DNA from 3 places in the Occallatibacter sp. FHG110214_02 genome. Region 1 is predicted to be linked to each of the others. Evidence: riboswitches for the same ligand, from Rfam matches in the RefSeq annotation. Region 1 holds a riboswitch; each other region holds the start of a gene.
What was found. A riboswitch is a leader RNA that binds a small molecule or an ion and turns the genes downstream of it on or off. The one in region 1 is predicted to bind cobalamin.
Positions count from the first base shown of each region.

Region 2: it holds a riboswitch for cobalamin, as region 1 does, so the genes downstream of both, AC5S3R_RS17930 (CbtB domain-containing protein) here and cobU (bifunctional adenosylcobinamide kinase/adenosylcobinamide-phosphate guanylyltransferase) in region 1, are expected to answer to the same signal.
Region 3: it holds a riboswitch for cobalamin, as region 1 does, so the genes downstream of both, metE (5-methyltetrahydropteroyltriglutamate--homocysteine S-methyltransferase) here and cobU (bifunctional adenosylcobinamide kinase/adenosylcobinamide-phosphate guanylyltransferase) in region 1, are expected to answer to the same signal.

Region 1 is NZ_JBZYWK010000021.1:21,877-27,179, forward strand. It holds gene AC5S3R_RS16285 (hypothetical protein) at 1-100, opposite strand, end outside; gene AC5S3R_RS16290 (histidine phosphatase family protein) at 103-663, opposite strand; gene cobS (adenosylcobinamide-GDP ribazoletransferase) at 663-1,439, opposite strand; gene cobT (nicotinate-nucleotide--dimethylbenzimidazole phosphoribosyltransferase) at 1,436-2,542, opposite strand; gene cobU (bifunctional adenosylcobinamide kinase/adenosylcobinamide-phosphate guanylyltransferase) at 2,539-3,075, opposite strand; cobalamin riboswitch at 3,232-3,408, opposite strand; cobalamin riboswitch at 3,508-3,702, shown strand; gene AC5S3R_RS16310 (TonB-dependent receptor) at 4,015-5,303, shown strand, end outside.
Region 2 is NZ_JBZYWK010000025.1:67,582-72,884, forward strand. It holds partial or broken gene AC5S3R_RS17900 (transposase) at 1-453, opposite strand, end outside; gene AC5S3R_RS17905 (hypothetical protein) at 414-761, opposite strand; gene AC5S3R_RS17910 (FecCD family ABC transporter permease) at 758-1,837, opposite strand; gene AC5S3R_RS17915 (ABC transporter ATP-binding protein) at 1,762-2,520, opposite strand; gene AC5S3R_RS17920 (ABC transporter substrate-binding protein) at 2,526-3,434, opposite strand; gene AC5S3R_RS17925 (CbtA family protein) at 3,463-4,185, opposite strand; gene AC5S3R_RS17930 (CbtB domain-containing protein) at 4,195-4,416, opposite strand; adenosylcobalamin (AdoCbl) riboswitch at 4,419-4,567, opposite strand; partial or broken gene AC5S3R_RS17935 (histidine phosphatase family protein) at 4,807-5,214, shown strand.
Region 3 is NZ_JBZYWK010000006.1:81,845-87,147, forward strand. It holds gene metE (5-methyltetrahydropteroyltriglutamate--homocysteine S-methyltransferase) at 1-2,228, opposite strand, end outside; cobalamin riboswitch at 2,374-2,575, opposite strand; gene pabB (aminodeoxychorismate synthase component I) at 2,639-4,504, shown strand; gene AC5S3R_RS07560 (TetR/AcrR family transcriptional regulator) at 4,533-5,165, opposite strand; gene AC5S3R_RS07565 (DHA2 family efflux MFS transporter permease subunit) at 5,259-5,303, shown strand, end outside.

The sequences.
Region 1 (5,303 bases):
CATGCGCAGAGTGGAGTCTGCCAGTGTCTATGATTTTCGGACGGTACTCATTCTCATCCAAATCCCATCCGGCCAGTTCTCTCACCTGTGTCATTTCCATACTCACTGGCCACCTCCTTGCGTATATCGAAAGAATGAGCAGTACTCTTTTGTCTGTAGCCATGCCTGTTCTTCTTCAACGCCGCAAAGCGAACGCAATACAACACACATCACGCCGCGGTGCGTAACGATGGCTGCGCATCCTTGCCTAGGTGCAGAAAGAAGCTTTTTTACTTCTGCCCGCACCCTGGACTGGAACATTGCAAATAACTCACCGCCCGGAGCCGGTAATTCAGGAAAACCCTTTGCCCATCTGCGAGCATAATCGGCATCACGAAACTCGATCTCACTCCAGCTCAATCCTTCCCATTTTCCGAAGTTAATCTCGCGGAGTCCAGGAATCGTGATTGGCAAAGTTCCATGCACTTCGGCAATTGCATCCGCGGTTGTTTGTGCGCGGACCAGATCGCTTGTATAGACGGTGTCGATGGATATGCCTTCCAGCTTTCGCAATAGATCCTCTATCTGACGATGCCCTCGCTTATTGACAGGCGGGTCAGAGTGCCCGCAGAACCGACCTGCGAGGTCAGTTTCAGCATGGCGGATAAAGAGCAGCGACCTCATCAGATCCACACTCCGGAGAGCAATACTGCAATTTCGGTCAACTGTGTCGTCGCACCAAAGCAGTCTCCTGTAACGCCGCCGATTCGACGGTTGTAATAGAGTGCTGTGAGCAATGTGACGCCTGCGCTTACAAATACAGGCACGAACCCACGAAGGCGCAGTAATGCAAAAACAACGAGCGCTGTAAACAGGCTACCCAAAATGAGGCTACCGCGTGTCGCGAGGCGAGCAATACGCGCTCCTTGTCCGTCAATCTGATTGACGCTGCGTTCGCGCGCCGAAGGAAGATAGAAGCTAAGTGGGAGAATCGTCCAGCGGCTCAGAACCGGGGCCACAACGAGGTAGACTTCCGCCTGGGCTGCTGGTAGCGAGGCGATGAGGAGAACGCGAGCAAGCACGCTGAAGATGAGAGCCACTGCTCCATAGCTTCCAATGCGACTGTCGCGCATAATCGAGAGCACTTTTTCTCGCTCCCATCCGCCGCCGAAGCCATCTGCAGCGTCTGCAAGCCCATCTTCGTGCAGGCATCCTGTAATCACTACAAGGTAAATGACAATAAGCAATGCAGCTACCGTCAACGGGAGATGAGGCGCAAGCAGGAAATACAGAAGCGCACTACCCAGACCAATTAGTAATCCAACCGCAGGAAAGAACTTCACGGCGCGCGCTAGAGAATCCTTTTCATAGGGACCAGATGGCACTTGAAGACGTGTAAGGAACTGTACGGCGGTGAGACAGTCAAACCAAGCTCTCTGCATTTGGGTGGTTAGGCTCATGCTTCGGCTCCACTCACTCCTGCTGATGCAAAGGTTGCCATCTGGTTATAGATGGCGATTGCTGATTCGATGACAGGCATTGCAAGTGCGGCTCCTGAGCCTTCGCCAAGGCGCATTCCGAGAGTGAGCACGGGCGTAAGTTTCAGATGTTGAAGAAGCAGCTTGTGTCCCGGCTCCTCTGATTGGTGGCCAGCAATCAAATAGCCGCTCACATACGGCTCAATGCCAGCCGCGAGGGCCCCTGCGGCAGTAGAGATAAATCCATCGAGTACGACAACAAGGCGGTGCTTGGCGGCAGCAAGAACCATCCCTGTCATCGCGGCAATTTCAAGCCCACCAAGACACCGCAAAATCTCAACAGGAGAAAGACTGCTGGAGGGACTGCAATGTTTCGCAACGGCGGCTTCAACCACGCGCACCTTGTTCGCATATGCGGTGGGATCAACTCCAGTGCCCTTGCCGGTTGCCTCTATAGCTGCAACACCGATCAGCGCGCAAGTCACAGCGCTGGCAGCGGTCGTGTTGCCAATTCCCATTTCTCCAATTGCAAGGATGTTATGTCCAGCAGCAGCGGCGTCAGTTCCAAGCTGATAACCGACACGCAATGCTTTCCCAACTTCTTCTTCGCTCATCGCAGCTTCATGCAGCATATTCCGCGTGCCGCGCCGCACCTTGCGATCGAGAAGCCCCGCAATCGAGCCAAATTCCGCATCCACACCTACATCGACGACGTGCAATGCTGCGTGGTGCAATCGCGCTAACACGTTGATTGCGGCGCCCTCCGCTAGAAAGTTCAGAACCATCTGCCGGGTCACTTCACGTGGATATGCGCTAACGCCTTCTTCTGTGATCCCATGATCTGCAGCAAAAACATAGGCTGCTTTGCTTACCGGTTCCGTGATTCTTTCGCCTCGAATCGCTACAATTTGGGCCGCAATGTCTTCAAGCCTGCTCAGGCTCCCGAGTGGCTTCGTCAAGCTGTCGAGATGCAGGCGTGCCCTTGCGCGCCATTCTTCGCTCGGCGGACTAATCGCTCTAATCAACTCGTCAATGCCAGGTTGGCTCATCTCAGGCTTCGCGGCTGGATTTATGGAAACGGTCACATGCCCTCCTTTTCGCTGAGAGAGCCCTTGAGCACAAGTGGAAGCCCTGCCACCATTAAAACGACATGGTCAGCTACTGCGGCAATACGCTGATTGATCTCGCCGAGCAGGTCCCTGTATCGTCTCCCCATCTCGAAAGCTGGAACAACTCCGCTCCCGACCTCGTTGGAAACCAGCACGATGGTGAATCGATTTGATGTGAGGGACGTACACAGCGCATCTATGCTTTTGTTGATCGCTGCTGCATCGCTTTCATAGACTTCAAGAAGCTTCCCTGCAAACAGCGTCAGGCAATCTACAACCAATAAGTCACAGTCCCTTACCGATTCAATTACCTCCACCAAGTTCAGGGGTTCTTCGATGGTTGTCCAATGCTCAGGCCGTTCAGAACGATGCCGTTTGATTTTGCGCTGCATCTCCTCGTCCTGACGATGCTCCGCTGTCGCGAGGAAAGTGACCTTTTCCGCTCTCGACGCGAGTTGTAGGGCATAGCGGCTCTTGCCGCTGCGGACACCACCTAATACGAGAGTCACATCTCGGGCAGAAGCTGAACACATGCACCGTTCTCCGCGTCACTTACGCAACGCTAAATAGACAGGCGGGAAGAAATACTAAGGCCGCTGCGTGCGTCAGCTTTAGAAGCCGGACACCACAAATACACTCTTCGACTCTCCCATCGAAGTCGAACAAGCCCAGATTGGCATCTGGCCGGTCTCCTGACTTTCGCTTCGACAAGATCGAGCAGCCTTCCCGGAGGTTTGATCTCCAGTGGCTTCCAAAAGGAGTGCCGGTCTCTCAGCGTCACAGTTACGGGGTAGTGGCGGAATCGCACCGCCTTCCCGAACACCAGATGAATTGAAAGATAAATTCTTGGAACTCGACAGGTCAATGGATGTTTGAGTCGATGCATTCCGCTTTCGAGATCAATTGTGACTTAGCAGCATTTCATCGCGCAGGTGCATGTTAGGATAAATTTACTTCGAGGTATCTGCTGAAATTGAAAGCAGATCACAGAGGGAAGCGGGTGTAAATCCCGCACGGTCCCGCCACTGTAAGCAGTGAATCCTTCGCAATCTATGCCACTGTTCCGAAAGGAATGGGAAGGCTGCGACGGGTGATGACCTGCAAGTCAGGATACCTGCCTCGTAGTTAAGATGCGCCCCGTTTCGGTGAAAGCGGAGGGCAGGATGAGGACGTTCTTCGGTTCGGCTTTTCCTCTCTTCTCTACCCTTCTTTTATTCCATCGTTGCGGTCGCTCTAGCTCAATTATTTTGAGGCGCGGACTCCTCGACGGATGTTTACCTTTCTTGATTGGCGGCGCACGCAGCGGCAGAAGCAGGGCTGCGGGATCTCTATGCCACGGCTCCCAATGCGTAGCCACAGCTGCCACCATGTTCTCGTAATAGTCGCTGGAATCCTCGTACAAATTAAGCCATTTAACGGCAACATCCCGTATCCAGGGAGGAGTCAGCATGAAATTGCGGTTCATTTTGAGGATTGCCAGTGTTTTCTTTCTAGCTTGTGCAGTTGCTTGGGCGCAGGGGAATACAAGCTTCAGTGGGGTTGTGAGAGACCCCGCCGGAGTAGCCGTCGCTGGCGCAACGGTAACCCTGGTCTCGCAGGACAACACGACGAGCGTTCGAGTCGTCAGCGACCAATCCGGCCACTATCACTTCGAGCATCTTTCCCCAGCGCTCTATCTGCTTTCTGCTACGGCAAAAGGCTTGGTATCTTCGGCAGTTGTCACGGTTGATGTGACAGGACGCGATACTCCACCTGAGCTTGATTTACAGTTAGCTCTCGCCGCAGTTACAAACACGGTAATGGTCACTGCTTCCGGCACGGCGCAGACAACGGACGAAACGGCAAAATCCGTCTCTATCGTTGGCCCTGAGACAATCCAGGCGCTGGATACGAATACGATCTCCGATGCACTGAGCTATATTCCCGGTTTGCGCGTTGAACAGCAAGGGGGACCGGGAGGCCTGGTTTCCATCAAGACGCGCGGCCTGCGCAACCAGGACACGGCGATTCTTATCGACGGATTCCGCTTCCGCGATGTAACCGGCACACAGGGCGACGCCTCTTCCCTGTTGCAGGACATGCTCGTCACCAATGTTGACCACATCGAAGTTTTGCGTGGCACCGGATCGTCCATTTACGGCACGGATGCAACTGGTGGCGTCATCAATATCATTACGGGCATGGGTGGCGGCAGGCCTCGCGCTTCCCTGCTGCTTGAAGGCGGTTCTCTAGGCACCTTCCGCGGGCAGGCTGCGGGCTCTGGCTCGGCATTTCACAGCAAGCTCGGCTACAGCCTCGGTGCTTCTCATCTCAATGTGACACGCGGTCTGGATGGCAACTTGCCCGACCGTACGACGAATGCACAAGGAATGTTCGATTACGCAATTTCGGACAAAACGCGCATCTTTGGCCGAATGCTCTTTACAGACTCGTTCAGCTTCACTACGCAAAGCCCATCTGCGATTGCCTCTGGAGATGGCGCCCTCGAAGCTGTTCCGCTCACTGGCGAGGCGTTCAAGCAATATGAAAACGGCGTGCCTCTCGACCAGATCAATACCGGCAATGCCACTTATATTCCCGACTATGACGATCCCGACTACCATCGCACGGCGCGTACCTATGCTGGCGCGTTGATTTTTACTACACATCCCACCAACTCGCTGTCATTGACCGCTGACTATCAGGGGCTGGCGACGGGACGTAACTTCATCAATGGTCCTTTGGGGGCGGGCTATCA
Region 2 (5,303 bases), on a different contig from region 1:
TACTGCTTGGCAAGCTCGATAATCGCCTGCGTAAGTGCATCTTCGTCGTCGCGCCGCCGCAACTGGTAACGCTGCGTGCCACGCGGCTGGCTCAACAGCCGGCACGCGTGCGCTGGCTCAGGCCGCGCTTTCCGCATGCCTGAGCCACGGCAGAACAACGCCGTGCGGGGATCAGAAGTTTCCCGAAGCCACGTCCTTCAGAACGAGGTTCTCCAAGTTCAGGTTTGCCACGATACGCTTCAGCTTCGCGTTCTCCTGCTCAAGTTCCTTCAACCGGCGCGCCTGGTCCGTCTGCAACCCGCCGTATTCCTTCCGCCAACGGTAGTACGTCTGGTCCGTAATTCCAGCTTCCCGGCACGCCAATGGCGTCGTCCGGCCGCTCGAAACTGCCTCTTCTCTCTGCCGCAGCAGGCTCACGATCTGCTCTGGGCTGTGCTTCTTTGCCTTACCCACTCAAGGGCGCCCCTCATACCAGTTTTACTCGTAGATCGCTGGTAACTAAATTCGCCGGGCAGGCCAACCAGGCATGCCACATTGGCTAATGAGCAGGGGCCGAGGCATCCGCCTTTGGTGAGATGGACCTGATTGCGGATTTTGCGCTTGATCCATTCTTCCTTATAGATATCGACGGGGACTTCCGCATAGCCGCGTTCCGTGCGGCCGCAGCAACCGGTGAAGCAATAGGAGAGATGTCCTCGATGCTGCATGATATTCAGAGTGCGGCCATCTGCACGAATGACGCGCTGACGATGCGATGTCATATCTCCTCCGCGGGGGTTCTCTGGCGGATAACCCAAACCAGGTAGGGGCCTCCAATTAAGGCGAGCACAGCGCCTGCTGGTAGCTCTGCAGGAGGCATGACGATTCTTCCGATGGAGTCGCAGAGCGCGAGTAGCGTTCCGCCAAGGAGGAATGCACATGGCATTAGCAAGCGATGGTCCGAGCTGATGCGCGAGCGCACAAGATGCGGAACAATTAACCCGACAAAGCCGATGGGGCCGGTGAGAGCAATTGCCCCTGCTACGAGGATGGAACCAAGAATATAGCCTTGGACAAGAAGAGGACCTACATGCACGCCGCGTGAAGAGGCCCATCGCTCTCCGACGGCGAGCAGATTCCAACTGCGCGCCTGTGTGAGTATTACCGCTGAGACGGCCAGTACAACCACTGCCACCACCGCCAAAGAAATGTAACTGGTGGCATCGATGCTGCCTATCAGCCATCGCACAATGGAGAACGAGCGTGACAATCCTACAAAACTGCTGAGAATAATAATGAATGCAGCACAGATGCTGTTGATAGCGATTCCGGTGAGAAGCAGGCTAAAGGCGGATATCTGGCGCTGCCGGAAGGCTCCGCCAATGACAAAGGCGAGAACAGCGAAGGCACCGGCCAACGCTCCGATCCAGGTCATAGGGATTCCTAAGAAGGTCTCCCATCCGATGGCGATAACTGCAACTGCACCGAGAGATGCACCGGATGAGATGCCCAACGTGTAGGGATCAGCGAGTGCGTCCCGGAGCACTGCCTGAAAGAGCGAGCCGGCCAGTGACAACGCGCCCCCGGCAATTAAAGCAAGCAGCGTGCGCGACACGCGAAGTTGCAGCAGGATCTCGTAATCGGGGGCTTGATGCTGAACAACTCGCGCAAGGCTTATGGGGCCGGCTCCGACCCACGGCAGGAGTAGAGCAGCGGCAAGAAAGATAAGCACGGAGAGCGTTACGCAGTGCTGTGTTATGAACAAAAGCCGTTGACGTGCGCTCATCGATACCACACCCACGGCGCGCCAGATGGAGTTGTTCCCATGTCCAGTCGCGTTGAGAACAGGCTCAGCCACTCTTTATTGCTGTGCGCGTACTCTGTTGACATGTCGAAGGCGATCACGCCGTTTGCAAGTACCACGAGGCGCGTGCAGTAGGTGAGCGCGAGATTTAGATCATGCGTCGCGGCGATACAGAGTTTTCCAGTATGCGCTTCATCACGCAGCACGCTGAAGCAATGCAGTTGCTGCTCAATATCGAGAAAGGTTGATGGCTCATCCAGGAGCAGCGTGGCTGCATCCTGCGCGAGACATGCAGCGAGAAGAATGCGTTGACGCTCGCCTCCGCTCAGAGAACGAAAGGGACGATGACGCTGCGGCCAGCATGAGGTGCGTTCCATTGCAGTGCGGATACGTCGATGATCCTCTTCGGATTCAAACCAGCGGTCTGTGTGCGGATATCTTCCCATGCCAACTAACTGTTCGGCGGTAAAAGGAAGGTCCGCATGAATGGCCTGGGGGAGATGACTGACATTTTGCGCAATTTCACGCCGGCTCCATTGCTGCCGGCTGCGCCCACTGATTGTGACAGTACCTGTCTCCGGCCTGCGAAAGCCTGAGATGATGTCGAGCAATGTGCTTTTTCCAGAGCCGTTGATTCCAAGCAGTGCAAGGAACTCTCCTTTATCGGCACGAAAACCGACGGAATCAAGCACGGAGCGGTTTCCATAGGAAAAGCTAACGCTCTCGACTTCAAGCAAGGAACTCAATCGGAGCCTCCTATGCCATGAATGAAGTCATAGAGGCGCTTCGCGGCTAGAGGGGTGCGTGGGCCGGGTACAACAAGCAAGTTTGTTGTACCTGCGTAAACGTGCCCACTGCGCACTGCCACAAGGTCGTGGTATTGATTCCACAGGGCGATGGTGGAACTGCGTGAGACCTGGCGTGCCGCTTCCGTCTCCTGCGTTCCGCTTAGATCGATGATGACATCAGGATTTTCGCGCAGGATGGTTTCGAGAGCGATGCGCGGATAAGGCGGAAGGCCGGGTTTGGCCAGAACATTTTTGCCACCAGCTACTTCGATGATCTGGTTGACATAGTTATTGGCCCCGACAACGGTGAGGTTGTTGAGTGTTCCCTGCTGACGATCTACGATGACAACTACACGTGGGGATAGCTGTGCTTTCGCCCTGGCTTGAATCGCGTTCAGAGAGCTTTTCATTTGCGCGATCAGGCTGGCGGCGCGATCGGGCACTCCTGTGGCTTTCCCAATGAGCTGTGTGGTTGTGAATATATCTTCAAGCGTGAGATGCGGCACTTCGATATAGCCAATATGCAAGCCGATTAAGCGATCCGTCACCTGATTTGCTCCGCTCTCCAGTATCACGAGATCCGGCGTGAGGCGCGCGATGGCTTCTACATCAGGATGGATGTAGCTTCCGATCTTGGGGAGCTTTTGCACTTCGGGAGGGTAATTGCAGAAGCGGGAGACTCCTACAACATGATCTCCAATACCCAGCGCGAAAAGAGTCTCCGTAATGCTTGGCGTAGTCGATACGATGCGCTGCGGCTTTGTCTGCGCAGGGCCTGCCAAAGCACAGAGCAGTAGCAGCGCAGTGAAAAACAAAAAGCGTAAACGAACATGTGCGGAAATGAGGCTTGAAAGCCGACGCATCGTTTCTGTCCTTCGTAAAAATATGTAGTCAGGGATGAAGTTGCTGTGCAGTGAAAACCCTGTCTACAAGCCATCCAAAAATAAAACCGAGAGAACTCCATATCAATGCCTGCATTTCAAGAGCGGCAACACGGAACTTCCACATCAGGGTTGCGGGGAATCCTGCGGGAACCTCATCAAAATTGGGCAGGAAATGGAAAACCACTGCCATGGCAATCACGAAAACGAAAACGGCCAAAAGCAAAGAGCTCCATGCGCCCAAACGGCTGTGGAGACGAAGTTGAAGCTGCGCAGCAAGAACCGCAGCGGCAACCGAGAAAGCAAGCAGTAGAAAGAAAGAGGCCGTGCGTATGCCGATGGTTTCAGGATTCCCAACCGAAGGTGGATTGGCTGGATATTTGAGCACAGGAACCAATGCAATTGAAGCGAATCCCATACTTGCCAGAACCGCAGAGAGCATTCTTGGATTGGCAATCGGGATGCGACCATAAGCAAAAGCAAAGACCAGGCCGAAGATGCCGCCAATTGCAGTTCCGTATACAAGCGTACCGGTGAGGAGACCGAAGCTCCGTTGCACTTCCCTGCTGACGATCTCAGGCTCGGGAGCTTCGCCCCTGGCCTGATCCAGATTGGTCTCAAATGTAATGGCGCGCTCCACCTGTGGTTCGCCGATCCATCGGGCCAGTGCAAATACAAGCAGGCCTGCGACGATGCCGGCAAGCATCCCGCGCACAAGCAGGATACGAGTCATCTTTGCCTCTTAGTGACAGGGAAAGCCGAGAAGATGGCGGCCATCGTGCACGAATTCATGAATAGCGTGGCCCTGCAGGAGCGAGGTTGCTCCTTGCTCGGCGCCGACGAAATAGAGCGCGAGCAGCATCAGGAGGCCACCAAAGAGTGCCCATGGAAGAATTTCATGCACTGGAATGGCGGGAATGGAAACAGGTTGCGGAGCAAATGTGCCGGCTACAGGCTGAGCCATTTCAAGAACCTCCTGGGATCGTGCGTCCCACAGCAGAGTTCGTTTGAGGAATGAAAGGAGGTCTGGCTTCTGACTGTATTCTGTCAGTTACAGTGGCGCGACCGCGCCGGGTTCTCACCGGCTTCTCCACTTCATTTCAAAAGACTAATTTAACCCTATGTCTCCGTATCATGCGTGTCAAGAGCTAGAGTCACAAACGTCGCAAAGGAAATCATCCGTGTACCCAAACTAATCCTGATCGCTCATGCAGCCACGCAAGCACAAAGGCGAGCAGCCTTTCCGCTCGATGAGCCCATTGCTGAAGAAGAGATTGCCAGGATTACCAAAACCAATTGGGTGCTACCTCGCGCAGAATATATCTACTTCGCGCCAGAATAGCGCACACAGCAAACAGCACACTACTTGAGATTGCAGGCTGTTGTCGCTCCCGCACTGCGCGATTGCTACTATGGGAGATGGCAGGGCCGAAGCATGGAAGATGTGCAGACAACAGAGCCGGATGGAATCCTGGCATGGTTGACGGACGCGAGTGCCTCTCCTCATGGCGGCGAGTCCATTGAAGAACTAGTAGCCAGGGCTGGAAGCTGGATGAAAGAACAAGGTGATTTGGGTCACACCTCTACGGTTGCAATTACTCATCCAGCAGTAATTCGTGCCGCTATTGTTCACGCTCTGCATATCCCCGCACAGACATTCTGGCACTTCGACATTGCGCCGCTATCTCTTACAGATATTAGGTTTAGCCGCGGACAGTGGACCGTGCGATGTACCGGCTGCTCTTTGCACACAGCAGAGTAGGCAAGCGGGAGCGACGCAAGCAACGGACCTGTTCGTCTTGAATCACCACATACAGGTACTACAGCAATTTTTGGCTTGGTAGTGCTGTG
Region 3 (5,303 bases), on a different contig from region 1:
CTCAGTGCAGACTCCGTCTCCGCCCATCCACGCGTCTTCAATCCACAGTCTGGATTCACCCAAAGCTGTTCCGGCTTAAGCACCTGCCTGGCCAGTTGCAGTAGCGCATACATCTCCTCCGCATCTGGCACACGCGGAGAGTGAATGTCATACACGCCGGGCCCAATCTCGTTTGGATAGCCATGTGCGCGGAAGGCATCCAACAGTTCCATACGCGAGCGTGCCGACTCCATTGAAATTACATCGGCATCGAGCGCGGCAATTGACGGCAAAATGTCTTCAAACTCGCAGTAGCACATGTGCGTGTGAATCTGTGTCTGGTTGCGCACGCCTGTAGTTGCGAGGCGGAAGGCCTTCACAGCCCAGTTGAGATAGGTATCCCAGTCCGCACGCCGCAGCGGCAGCCCCTCGCGCAGTGCAGGCTCATCTACTTGAATGATGTTGATTCCCGCGGCCTCCAGGTCTTTCACTTCTTCACGCAAAGCCAGCGCGATCTGCCACGACGTGAGTTGGCGCGAAATATCATTGCGCGCAAACGACCACTGCAGAATGGTGATTGGCCCAGTCAGCATGCCCTTTAGCGGACGCGTGGTTAGTGAACGCGCATACTTGCTCCATTTCACTGTCATCGGCTCAGGCCGCGAAACATCGCCAAAGACAATCGGCGGCTTTACGCAACGTGAGCCGTAGCTCTGCACCCAGCCATTCTCTGTGAATGCGAAGCCTTCAAGAAACTCTGCGAAATACTCGACCATGTCGTTGCGCTCGAACTCGCCGTGCACGAGAACATCGAGCCCAATCTTCTCCTGCCGGCGAATGCAGCTTTCCGTCTCTTCGCGTAAAAACGCATCATATTTTTCGAGCGTTTCGTGTCCTCGCTTGTAAGCAGCACGATGCTTACGCACCTCTGCCGTCTGCGGAAAAGAGCCAATCGTTGTCGTCGGAAACAGCGGTAGACCAAGCGCCTCGCGCTGCACTACGGTGCGCTCGCTATACGCTGACTCCCGCGCAAAATCGCTCTCCTTCAGTGCATTAAGTTGCGCACGTACCGCCGGGTTGGTCGAGGACTCAGCAGACGCACGGTCTGCAATCGCGGCAGCATTCTGCTGCGCTGCTTCAACGTCTCCCTTGGCCAGAGCAACAACTTCATTCAGCTTTTCTTCGGCAAAACGCAGCCAGCTTTTGAGATGCGCGGACAACTTCGTCTCGCTCCGCAAATCATGCGGCACATGCAGCAGCGAGCATGACGGCGCCACTATAACCCGCCCTGCTCCAAGCACACCCACTGCGCGAGACAGCAACACAGACGCCTCCGCGAAGTTCGTTAGCCAGATGTTGCGCCCTTCCACGCATCCCACGCTCAGAACCTGGTGCGGTTTTAGAACCGCAAGCACCTGTTCAAGTTGCTGTGGCGCGCGCACAACATCAATATGCAGACCAGTTGTGTTTGCGTCCACTGCAAGAGAAAGATTTTCTGCCAGCCGACCAAAATACGTGGTCAGCATGATTTTGATTGGAACGGATCGTAGCTCGCCATATACCTTACGGAAGAAGTCCACTGCCTCAGTGGAAAGATCTGTTGCAAGAATTGGCTCATCAATCTGCACCCACCAGATCTTTTCCTGCGCAAGTTGCGCGAGAATTGTCTTGTATGCAGCAATCAGCTTGTCCGCGAGCGAGAATGCGCCAAAACCATCCACCGCTTTGCCTAGCAGAAGCAACGTGACCGGACCGATCAACACAGGCCGCGTCTCAATGCCCAGCAGGCGCGCCTCATGAATCTCGTTCAACAGCTTGGTGGTATCCACTGCAAATGAAATGCCGTCGCTCCACTCCGGCACAAGATAGTGGTAGTTTGTATCGAACCACTTCGTCATCTCCATCGCCGTCTGCTCGTGGCTGCTGCGGGCCATGGCAAAGTAGCGCTCCAGCGTAACCTTGCCTGTACCGAAACGCTCCGGCGTTGCGCCAAGCAGAACAAGCATATCGAGCACCTGGTCATATAGTGAGAAATCATTTGAAGGAATGAAGTCGATTCCCGCGTCCTTTTGCAGCTTCCAGTGCCTGGCACGAAGGTTCTTCGCAATCTCCAGCAGTTCTGCCTCCGTATGTTTGCCTGACCAATAACCTTCCAGCGCAAACTTCAGCTCGCGCTGGCCTCCCATGCGAGGAAATCCTAAATTTGCGGTTTTAAGTTTGGGGATATTCGATGCCGTATCTGCAAGCATTTTGGTTCTCTCCTTGATGCGTGAAAGAACCACCCATGCGCAGGCATGCTCCGCGTCGCGTGAAAGCGCAGAAACAGCTATGGCCACCGGCTCCAATCCACGAGAGCGGTATCCTCAGCGCACCCACGGTCAGCGCACTGCGCTTCCATGGTGGTGGTGGCAGGCCGGTATTCGGACTTTGGGCTGCCTACTCTGTTGCCGCTTCCCATCTCTCAGGAGACAGTGCGTTGGCTTGCGCCGTGCAACATTTCGTTCCCATCACCGCTGCGGGACAGCGCCGGATTCTCACCAGCTTCCCGTTTAACAAACCGCCCGTGGGCGATTTGACCTGCACACGTGTAGTCTACTGCACGGGCTTGGAGAGAAGGCAAGGGCAAACATCTTCATACCCCCATGTGTTGCAATGAGAAGTGGCACTCATTCCCGTGAAAGAACCGATGCAATATCCACTCGAAGACTGGCCGACGTATGCAGCAGAGCATTACGGCTGCGTGCTGTTACAAACAGCACGCACCGATATTGAAAACCAGAGCAGCTTTCTTTTCACCGATGCGCTGCAAATTCTCTCTGCCAACAATCTCGATGAAATCCCTGCTCTCTTCGCATCCATCGAGAAGGCGCTGCAGGATGGCTATTATGTAGCAGGCTTTTTGAGCTACGAAGCTGGATATCATTTTGAGCCCGCCGCTCTCGGACAGGTCGCGGCGCTTGCATATGCGAGTGATTTTCCTCTGGCATGGTTTGGTGTCTATCACGCCCCGCTTATTCGCAAAGAGAGTGCATCTTTACCCGCTGCTTCCGAACCTTGTGACGAAGACGCCGAAGAACCTTCTGCAATCTCCTTAGGCATCTCCCCGTCTGAATACCGCGACCATGTTCAGCAGGTTCGTCAGTTCATCGAAGTCGGAGATTTCTACCAAGCCAACTTCACCATGAAGATGCGCATGCGTTACAGCAAAGGCGCTGCGGAGTTGTTTGCAAAGATTATGGAGAACCAGCCGGTTGCTTATGGAGCGCTTATTCACACTGGCCAAGCACATATACTCTCAGCCTCACCGGAGCTTTTCTTTCGTAAGCAGCAAGACCAAATCACCGTACGCCCGATGAAGGGCACGGCTCCCCGAGGTCGCGATCTTGAGGAAGATGCGCGTATGTCCGCATGGCTCGCGGCAGATGAGAAGAATCGCGCGGAAAATGTGATGATTGTCGATCTCATGCGCAATGACCTAGGGCGCATCTGCAAAACCGGCAGCGTTGAAGTCACGGATTTATTCACCATTGAGCGTTATCAGCAACTGCTGCAGATGACCTCAACTATTCGCGGTGAGCTCAAGCCGCAAACGAGTTATTACGAAATTTTCCGCAGTCTTTTTCCATGCGGCTCCATCACTGGCGCGCCCAAAGTACGTACCATGCAGGTTATTCGTGAGCTTGAAAACGGGCCACGCGAGATTGCCTGCGGAGCCATTGGTTTCTTTTCACCCAATGGGGACGCGGTCTTCAGTGTCGCTATACGCACGGTGACGCTTCAAAAGGGAGAGGCCAGGCTGCGCGTAGGCTCAGGCATTACGCATGACTCCGACCCGCAGGCTGAGTACGAAGAATGCCTATTGAAGTCGAAGTTCCTCACGCACACATCACCGCGGTTTGAGTTGATTGAAACCATAGCATGGACAGATGACTTCACACTGCTCAATCTCCACCTTCAACGTCTACAAAATTCCGCTACCTATTTTGATTTCGCCTGTGACTCACAAAATATCCGCCAGCAGCTATATCAGTTGGCGAAAACATTTCCGCAAGGAACCCATCATCGCGTTCGTCTGCTGTTGTCGCGCTCTGGCACTGTCTCTATCACCAGCACTCCTCTGACTCCATCCAGAGAGTCGGCCCTTCTACTGCTCTCTCCCATACAGGTCGATTCATCAGATGTTTTTCTACGACACAAAACAACGCGGCGTGTCTTATTTGATGAAGCTCTTGCGCAAGCACAGGTTGCGGGTTGTGATGATGCGCTCTTCTTCAGCACACAAGGCCATGTGACCGAATGCGCCATTCATAACGTGATGATTGAGAAGAATGGAAAGTTGATAACGCCGCCGCTTGAATGTGGTTTGCTGCCCGGCGTCTATCGGCAGCATCTGCTGGCAACACATCCTGAAATCGAAGTGGCAACAATCACGCGAGAAGAGTTTCTTTCCGCTGAGCGCATTTTCGTTTTCAATTCTGTACGGGGATTGCGGCTGGCAAAAATTCACAACCGCTCCACCGCATAACCACTGCGCGTGAAAATAAAGGACTAGGTCAGGCTTTCTGCATCCCGCGCGTCGCTCCCAGCGCCCGCAGCATAAACGCCGTCAACTGCTCAATCTCTTCTTCGGGGGAATCTTCTGTCCGCGCAATCCTGCGCTCGTGAATCCCTCGAATCATATCCATCAGCGCCCACGCCGCCACTTCAAAATTCTGCTGCGGAATTTCTTTCCGCTCCGCGGCTTCCATAAATAACGAAACGAGATAATCCACCGCGGGCTTGCGCCATTTCAGGCTCCGTTTACGGTCGAGCATCTCGCGATTCACGCTTGAAATCACACGGTAAAACGACTGCTTCTCTCGCCAATAACTCAATCGAACCGCAACAAATGCCCGCAAACGTCCTACAAAATCCTTCGCCAGGGCAATCTGCTCTTCCGTCAGCGCGGAAATCTCCGCCAGCGCCTGCCCTACCGTTGCCTCGTAAATCTCGTCCTTGGAGTTAAAGTAGGCATAGACCGTCGCCTTCGCAAGCCCTGCCTCCGCGGCGATGTCATCCATCCGCGTGCCCTCAAAGCCCTTGTCGCCAAAGACCTTCGCTGCCGCCTCGAGAATCTCCCCTCGGCGAAACTCCGTAACAATCTGCCTTTTTCGCTCTTCCGCCGTTTTGGTTGCCGTCTTTGCCATCGACTTCCTGAATCCTTGCCCCAGTGTACGGCGTCCAATTCATTGACTCATACGTTCAATTCACTGAACTGATGAGTACAGTTAAGCTTCCCCATGATTAAAGAACAGGAAATCGCCGAGCACGAAGCGCCCGCAGCT